DNA from 2 places in the Bacillus sp. Marseille-Q1617 genome. Region 2 is predicted to be linked to the other one. Evidence: predicted binding sites of a transcription regulator. Region 2 holds the regulator's gene; the other holds the start of a gene.
What was found. The regulator LexA, encoded in region 2, represses DNA repair genes until DNA is damaged. The targets are predictions, from matches to a motif close to CGAACATATGTTCG.
Positions count from the first base shown of each region.

Region 1 (4,406 bases), on a different contig from region 2:
GATTTAAATACCATGAACATAATGTGGCCAGTCATTCCTTCAAGGTAACGAAGATCGCTCAGTTCCTTGGAACCGTGGAGGAACAGGACGGGCAGGAAGTCGACTGGAAATCCCTCTATGAAAAAGCACTGAACCATGACTATGCCGAACTGTTCACTGGAGACATCAAAACGCCCGTGAAGTATGCATCCGTCGAACTCCGCGAACTGTTCAGCCAGGTCGAGGACGAAATGGTAAAGAAATTCATCTCGACAGAATTTCCTCCCCAATACCAAGAGGTATACAGAGGAAGGTTCAAAGAAGGAAAAGACGCATCACTGGAAGGGAAGATCTTGTCTGTGGCAGACAAAATCGATCTCCTGTATGAATCATTCGGTGAAATCCAGAAAGGCAACCCCGATCCGCTGTTCATGGAAATCTATCAGGGTGCATTGTCCACAATCGTAAAGTTCAAAGAACTGGAATGTGTCCGGTACTTCCTGGATTACATACTCCCGGATATGCTTTCCGAGAAATTCATTCCCCACAGTGAATTGAAAGAGCGGACGGAGAGATTGATCCAAGACGGGGAGGGATAGGGAGAAAATCCTTTCTTAAAAGAAGCATATTCGTTAAAATATGGTTATTCCCTTCAATTGAGGAGAGTGGACCGTGTCTAAAATCATACTGGGTATCTTTTTACCGGGATTGCTCGTGGTCCTGTTCACAAGGGTCACGTACAATCACTATGTCGGACTTATACTTACCGTAGCACTCATTGCTGCATCTGTTTCCAAAGGGTATACAGATTCCTGGTGGCTGATCGTAATCGACGCCGCCTCGCTGACCATCGGATTCTGGTACAGCAACCAAATGATGATCAAAGCAAGAAAAAATGCCTGAACACCGTTGATGAAACGGTGCTCAGGCTTTTTTCTTGTTGTGGATTGTGGATAAGTGATGTATTTTTGTGTATAAATGGATCGGGAAATAATTTATTCACATTGTGAATGCGTATTCATACACATTATTCACAGTTTATTTTCTTTTATGTGGATAAAATGAGTGTTTTCCACATTTTATAACAACTTATACACATAGTTATTCACAACCTGTGTGTATTTCTTTATTATTTGAAGGCCCGTCCCAGATTGCTTTAAAGCGTGAAAGTAAATGACGATTTTGTTGGAGGCCAGAAGTTGTCTGTTTCTGTCGAATTGTCGGTAAAACACCTAAATTTGTCCGCATTTTTCATTTTTTGTTGGTAAATCGAAAAAATTGTCCGTATTTCGTCCGTTTCTCCTCTAACTAATTCATCTTTCCCTCCTTATCCACACGCTCAATCATTCCAAAATATAAGATTTCTTTCCATATCCACAATCCACAAAAATAAACGAACTTTTGTTCGCTTTTCATTGGTTATTCCTGTATGATATGTGGTAGAATGTGTATAGATGAATGGACTGTGTTTAATTTGTGAATAAATAGGTAAATAACAAGGTACGGATCCTTTATTATAGGAGGTTTCACGGTGAAGGAACAATTTCAGTTAAAATCCAAATACAAGCCGGAGGGCGATCAGCCGAAGGCGATTGACAGATTGGTTGGAGGAATTAATGAGGGAAAACGTCATCAGACGCTGCTTGGTGCAACGGGTACCGGTAAGACCTTTACCGTTTCCAATGTAATTCAAAAAGTGGAGAAACCGACATTGATTATTGCCCACAACAAAACACTTGCCGGTCAGCTTTACAGCGAATTCAAAGATTTTTTCCCTGATAATGCTGTCGAATATTTCGTCAGCTACTACGATTATTATCAGCCTGAGGCGTATGTGCCCCAGACCGATACATTTATAGAAAAAGACGCGAGCATTAATGATGAAATCGATAAGCTGCGCCACTCGGCGACATCCGCTTTATTCGAGCGCAGGGATGTCATCATCATTGCTTCCGTCTCTTGTATATACGGGTTGGGTAACCCGGAAGAATACCGTGAGCTTGTCCTCTCCCTCCGGACAGGCATGGAGATTGAGCGGAATCAGCTTCTGCGCAAGCTTGTGGATATCCAATATGAACGTAACGATATCGATTTCCAGCGCGGTACGTTTCGCGTACGCGGGGATGTTGTGGAAATCTTCCCGGCGTCACGCGACGAACACTGTATGCGCGTGGAGTTTTTCGGGGACGAAATCGACCGTATCCGAGAGGTCGATGCACTGACGGGCGAAATCATGGGAGACCGTGATCACGTCGCCATCTTCCCGGCATCCCACTTCGTAACCCGTGAAGAAAAGATGCAGGTCGCAATCAAAAATATCGAAAAAGAACTGGAAGAGCAGTTGGCGATCATGAAGGAAGACGGAAAGCTTTTAGAAGCTCAGCGGCTTGAACAGAGAACCCGCTATGACCTTGAGATGATGAGGGAAATGGGCTTCTGTTCCGGGATTGAAAACTATTCCCGTCACTTGACGCTCAGACCGCCGGGTTCTACACCATATACCCTCCTGGATTATTTTCCGGATGATTTCATGATCGTCGTGGATGAGTCCCACGTGACCCTCCCGCAGATCAGGGGAATGTTCAATGGTGACCAGGCACGTAAAAAAGTCCTTGTCGACCACGGTTTCCGTTTGCCTTCTGCGATGGATAACAGACCGCTCCGTTTTGAGGAATTCGAAGAGAAGGTACAACAGCTTCTTTATGTATCAGCCACACCTGGGCCATATGAACTTGAGCACAGCCCGGAAATGGTCGAACAGATCATCCGTCCGACAGGACTGCTCGATCCCATCATCGAAGTGCGCCCGATCGAGGGGCAGATTGATGACCTTCTTGGCGAAATCAATGAACGCATCGAGAAAAATGAGCGTGTCCTCGTGACGACATTGACCAAGAAAATGTCAGAGGATCTTTCAGCCTACTTAAAGGAAATCGGCATCAAGGTCCAATACCTGCACTCTGAAATCAAGACGCTTGAGCGAATCGAAATCATCCGTGACCTCCGTCTGGGTAAATTTGATGTTCTCGTCGGGATCAACCTGCTTCGTGAGGGGCTCGATATCCCTGAGGTTTCATTGGTATCGATTCTCGACGCGGATAAAGAAGGTTTCCTCCGTTCCGAGCGTTCCCTGATTCAAACGATCGGACGTGCAGCACGTAACTCGAACGGTAAGGTCATCATGTATGCTGATAAGATGACCGATTCGATGCAGAAAGCGATTGACGAAACGAAACGCCGTCGTGAAATCCAAGAGGAATATAATGAGAAACACGGCATCACACCGACGACGATACAAAAAGAAATCAGGGATGTCATCCGTGCGACTCATGCCGCAGAAGAAGCAGGGGTTTACGAAGGGAAAGAGACAAAAGTTTCGAATATGTCGAAACCTGAGAGACAAAAACTTATTGCTAGCCTGGAAGTGGAAATGAAAGAAGCGGCCAAGGCGCTCGACTTTGAACGGGCAGCCCAGCTTCGCGATACCATTCTTGAGCTAAAGGCGGAAGGATGAAACAGGAATGGCTAAAGACCAAATTATCGTACAAGGAGCCAGAGCTCATAATTTAAAAAATATAGATATTAAAATTCCGAGAGATAAGCTGGTCGTCCTGACCGGTTTATCCGGATCGGGGAAATCTTCCCTTGCCTTTGACACGATATACGCAGAAGGGCAGCGGCGTTATGTCGAGTCCTTGTCTGCTTATGCACGTCAATTCCTCGGTCAGATGGATAAGCCGGATGTCGATTCCATCGAAGGGTTGTCACCGGCAATCTCGATCGACCAGAAGACGACAAGCAAGAACCCGCGTTCAACAGTGGGGACGGTCACTGAAATATATGACTATCTCCGTCTGTTATTTGCCCGTGTCGGAAAACCGATCTGTCCGAATCACGGCATCGAAATCTCTTCCCAGACGATCGAGCAGATGGTCGACAGGATCCTTGAGTACCCCGAACGGACAAAGCTTCAGGTGCTCGCCCCTGTGGTTTCCGGACGCAAAGGCACCCATGCCAAAACGCTTGAAGACATCAAGAAGCAGGGGTTCGTCCGTGTCCGTGTAGACGGCGAGGTCCAGGATCTCGGGGAAGAGATCAAGCTTGAAAAGAATAAGAAGCATTCCATCGAAGTCATCATCGACCGTATCGTAGTAAAAGATGGTGTCTCAGCTCGGTTATCGGATTCTTTGGAAACGGCTCTCCGCCTTGCAGAAGGCCAGGTCGTCATCGATGTGATCGGGGAAGAGGAGCTCCTGTTCAGTGAGCATCATGCCTGCCCTTATTGCGGGTTCTCGATCACGGAACTTGAGCCGAGGATGTTTTCCTTCAACAGTCCTTTTGGAGCATGTCCAAGCTGTGACGGACTGGGGACGAAGCTTGAGGTGGACAAAGAACTTGTCATCCCCAACTGGGACCGCACCCTCAAT
Region 1 covers NZ_CAHJXM010000002.1:664,072-668,477, forward strand. The annotation lists gene HWX64_RS14700 (HD domain-containing protein) at 1-578, shown strand, start outside; gene HWX64_RS14705 (CsbA family protein) at 652-882, shown strand; gene uvrB (excinuclease ABC subunit UvrB) at 1,511-3,493, shown strand; gene uvrA (excinuclease ABC subunit UvrA) at 3,501-4,406, shown strand, end outside.
Region 1: a site for LexA is predicted at 1,374-1,387, ahead of uvrB (excinuclease ABC subunit UvrB). Genes of this name have one in related genera too.

Region 2 (4,406 bases):
GAGCTGTATTCACTTCTGCCATGCTGACAGAGTTCGGAATGAATACCAATCCTGCCCCTGGTGACAAACGTACAGACCTTATACAATCCGTGCAATTTGACGACAAAGAAAAGATGATTTCTTTTTGCCAGGCCATTCAATTTGCTTCTCCGATCAATTCGCATTTTACGCCGTATCCGAATTATATGCCCGGATATGAAGATGATGTCATCATGGCTGCGGGGACTTTCATCCAGGGTTCAAGTATAGAATTATCTGCAGACGGACCGATCAGACCACCCTATACCGCATATGTACAAGGTGGACTGACCTATTCACATGTGAAAATAGCCGTATGTTCGGCCTTGGATAATTTAATGGAAAAAGGTTTAATAACCATTCATAACGGATATTAAAGTATTAATTGGATAGTCTAAAATCGACTATCCTTTTCTTTTGAGTTTCCATGTAAGAATTTCTAACATTTCATTGACAGAACTTCTAACATTACATATAATAAAATCATGAAGGAAAAGAAAAGGAGGAATCGAGATGAGTGGAAGTGAAATTCGTCGAACGATGGCACTCTTTCCTATAAGTATTGTCATGCAGCTCACGGACTTAACGGCTCGTCAGATTCGATACTACGAAGAGCATGAGTTGATTTCTCCAGCACGTACAGAGGGGAATCGTAGGCTCTTTTCCTTGAATGACATTGATAAACTATTAGAAGTTAAAGATTTGTTAGATCAAGGGGTGAATATGGCAGGTATAAAGAAGATATTCTCAGTGACTGCCATGGACGAAAAGAAAGTAGTGTCTGAAACAAGTAAGCAGGAGGAAGAAAAAGCAAGACAGGATCTTACTGACGAACAGCTTCGTAAATTACTCCGAAATGAATTGATGCATTCCGGAAAGTTTAATCGGGCTTCCTTGCGTCAAGGAGACATGTCCCGCTTTTTTCATTAATAAATAACCTTATATAAATCTGAGGAGGAATTACGTAAATGTCAAAGTATACTCGTGAAGATGTGATTAGATTAGCGAATGAAGAGGGTGTTAAATTCATTCGTCTGCAATTCACTGATATTTTAGGGACGATCAAGAACGTAGAGATCCCTTTCAGTCAGTTGGAGAAGGCACTAGATAATAAGATGATGTTTGACGGATCTTCAATTGAAGGATTCGTGCGTATCGAAGAGTCGGATATGTACCTTTTCCCGGACCTTGACACATGGCTTGTATTCCCTTGGACTGCGGAAAAGGGTAAGGTTGCCCGCTTGATCTGTGATATCTATAATCCGGATGGAACTCCATTCGAAGGGGATCCGCGTAACAACCTTAAGCGAGTGCTAAAGGAAATGGAAGAGCTTGGATTTTCTGACTTCAACTTGGGACCTGAGCCTGAATTCTTCCTCTTTAAATTAGATGTCAATGGAGAGCCTACGCTTGAATTGAATGATAATGGCGGATATTTTGACCTTGCTCCTACTGACCTGGGTGAAAACTGCCGTCGTGATATCGCTCTTGAATTAGAAGAAATGGGCTTTGAAATTGAAGCGTCTCACCATGAGGTAGCTCCTGGTCAGCATGAAATCGACTTTAAATATGCAAGTGCGCTGAGAGCCTGCGACGATATCCAAACGTTTAAACTTGTTGTAAAAACCATTGCACGCAAGCACGGTCTTCATGCAACGTTCATGCCAAAACCATTATTCGGAGTGAATGGTTCAGGAATGCACTGTAACATGTCGCTATTCAAAGACGGTAAAAATGCTTTCTTCGATGAAAAAGGAGATCTGCAATTAAGTGACACTGCACGCCAGTTCCTGGCAGGAACCATTAAGCATGCAACTGCATTCACTGCAATCACGAACCCTACTGTTAACTCGTATAAACGTCTGGTTCCTGGTTATGAAGCTCCATGTTATGTTGCATGGTCAGCTCAAAACCGCAGCCCGTTAATCCGTATTCCAGCTTCCCGTGGAATCAGTACACGTGTAGAAGTTAGAAGTGTGGATCCGGCAGCAAACCCTTATTTGGCTATGTCTGTCCTGCTTGCAGCAGGTCTTGACGGCATCAAGAACAATCTTGAGGCACCTAAGCCAATCGACCGCAACATCTATGTAATGGATAAAAAGGAACGTGAAGAAGCAGGTATCACTGATTTACCGGCCACTTTATATGCTGCATTGGAAGAATTGAAAAAAGATGAAGTGATCATTAAATCCTTAGGCGGCCACATCTTTGAACACTTCGTGGAAGCGAAAGAAATCGAATGGGATATGTTCCGTACACAAGTTCACCCTTGGGAAAGAGAACAGTATATCCAAATGTACTAATACCCATTTAACACATGGAAAAAGCCAGCGCTGACTCAGCGCTGGCTTTTTCATGTGTTTTCCAAACAAAAAAATGCAATTAAATAGTAACGGGTTCGGTTTTGGAGTACAAAATTGCAATCTACACCGCAAAATGTTGCAGTAATTGCAGATGCGTTTACAGCTAATCTTACCCGAGAAGGTGAACAAAAGCGGAACCCGAGCCAGATGAAAGATCAAAAAGGGGAGAAATTTCCCTTAATGAAGAAATGGAATTGAAAACAGTAAAATAAAGGAAGTTTTACTTCTATTTACTTAAAAAACATTAACATTGGGGATCTGTGCAAGATTAGAAGGAAATTTTCCCCTTATTTACCCCTGTCAAAGCGAGCTTCAACAGATTAACAGGAAAATTTCCCTTATTTATATCTTTAGTTACTCTATAAAGGATAAGGTATCCTATGACCCGAAAATTACCAACCTGTTTTTTAGTTTAATAGGGATATACCTCATTTTCACATCTTCCAACTTTGTAGACTAAACTAACACGTTAGCCAGATAATAAAAAACCTGTAACGCTTCAATTTTAGTGCAGTTACGGTAACAAATTAATATACAAATTAGAACCCGAATTCCTTAAAAAGTTTGTTACATCCAATAAAAAAAGGGCTGCAAAATCATGACGATTTGCTTCCCTTTTTTCAATATTTTTATAGTTTGTACCTTAAAACAGAACCCGTAAATTAAATAGCGTTTTTCTGGAATTAATGGACTTGTCGATAGACACCGATGACTTTCCCTAAAATAGATACATTACGTAAAATGATCGGACTCATAGTTGAGTTTTCCGGTTGCAGCCTTACAAAATCTTTTTCTTTGAAAAAACGTTTGACTGTTGCTTCGTCTTCTTCCGTCATTGCAACTACGATATCCCCATTATTAGCAGTCTGCTGTTGTCTTACGATGACGAAGTCCCCATCAAGAATACCGGCTTCGATCATACTGTCTCCCATGATTTCAAGCATGAAAACCTGTTCATCTGAAGGAGCCAGGCGCTCAGGCAGCGGAAAGAATTCCTCGACATTTTCAACAGCCGTAATAGGCTGTCCTGCCGTTACTTTACCAATCAACGGAACATTTACAACTTTTTGACGGGGGATCGTGTCCTCTTCTAAATCGAGAATCTCGATTGCCCTTGGCTTTGTTGGATCCCGGCGGATAAGTCCTTTGCTTTCGAGTCTTGCCAGATGACCGTGGACCGTGGAACTGGAAGCCAAACCGACAGCTTCCCCAATTTCACGGACTGAAGGCGGATAACCCTTTTCTTTCACGGATACTTTAATGTATTGAAGTATGTCTTGCTGTCGTTTAGACAATTTAGTCATGTTCACGCACCTCTATTATCGATCTTATGTTCCCATTATAGCATGTCTTTCCAATTGATACAAACATAAGTTCGAATTTTCGGTTGACACCAAACGGATGTTCGTATTACAATCAAGTTACAAAGAACAGAACAAACATTCGTATGGGGGTCTTTTATATGTTAACACACATTTGGAATCGTTTTTCTTACATAATTACTCTTTTTGTATTATCTTTTTTATCAGCTGGCTATTTATTTTTAACGACAGGGAGCGAGCCTTCCTATGAAACTGTAACTGTAGGTAAAGGTGATACTCTCTGGACGATTGCAGAAACGTTTGAAGGAGAATATTCCATGACAAGAGAAGAGTTCATTAAATGGGTGGGGAAAGAAAATAATCTTATATCTTTTACGATCGAACCAGGAATGTCACTGGTTTTGCCTGTAGAATCTTCCACTTATTCTACCCATTCCGATATACAGCTTGCCATGAATAATGACTAAAGGGTGAGATTCAATGAGAGCTGCGATTTACTGCAGGGTGAGTACAAAGAAAGATACGCAGGAAACTTCACTTGAAAGACAGGAAGCGGAATTGGTTAAGCTTGCAGAGGAGCACCAATTTGACGTACAAGCGATTATTAAGGATCAGGCAAGTGGTTTTGAACTGGACCGCCAAGGTGTCCTGACACTGTTGGATTTAATAAAGGACCAGTCCATTGATGCAGTGCTGATTCAAG
Region 2 covers NZ_CAHJXM010000001.1:1,802,104-1,806,509, forward strand. The annotation lists gene HWX64_RS08920 (methionine gamma-lyase family protein) at 1-395, shown strand, start outside; gene HWX64_RS08925 (MerR family transcriptional regulator) at 532-948, shown strand; gene glnA (type I glutamate--ammonia ligase) at 987-2,321, shown strand; gene lexA (transcriptional repressor LexA) at 3,065-3,685, opposite strand; gene HWX64_RS08940 (LysM peptidoglycan-binding domain-containing protein) at 3,844-4,170, shown strand; gene HWX64_RS08945 (recombinase family protein) at 4,184-4,406, shown strand, end outside.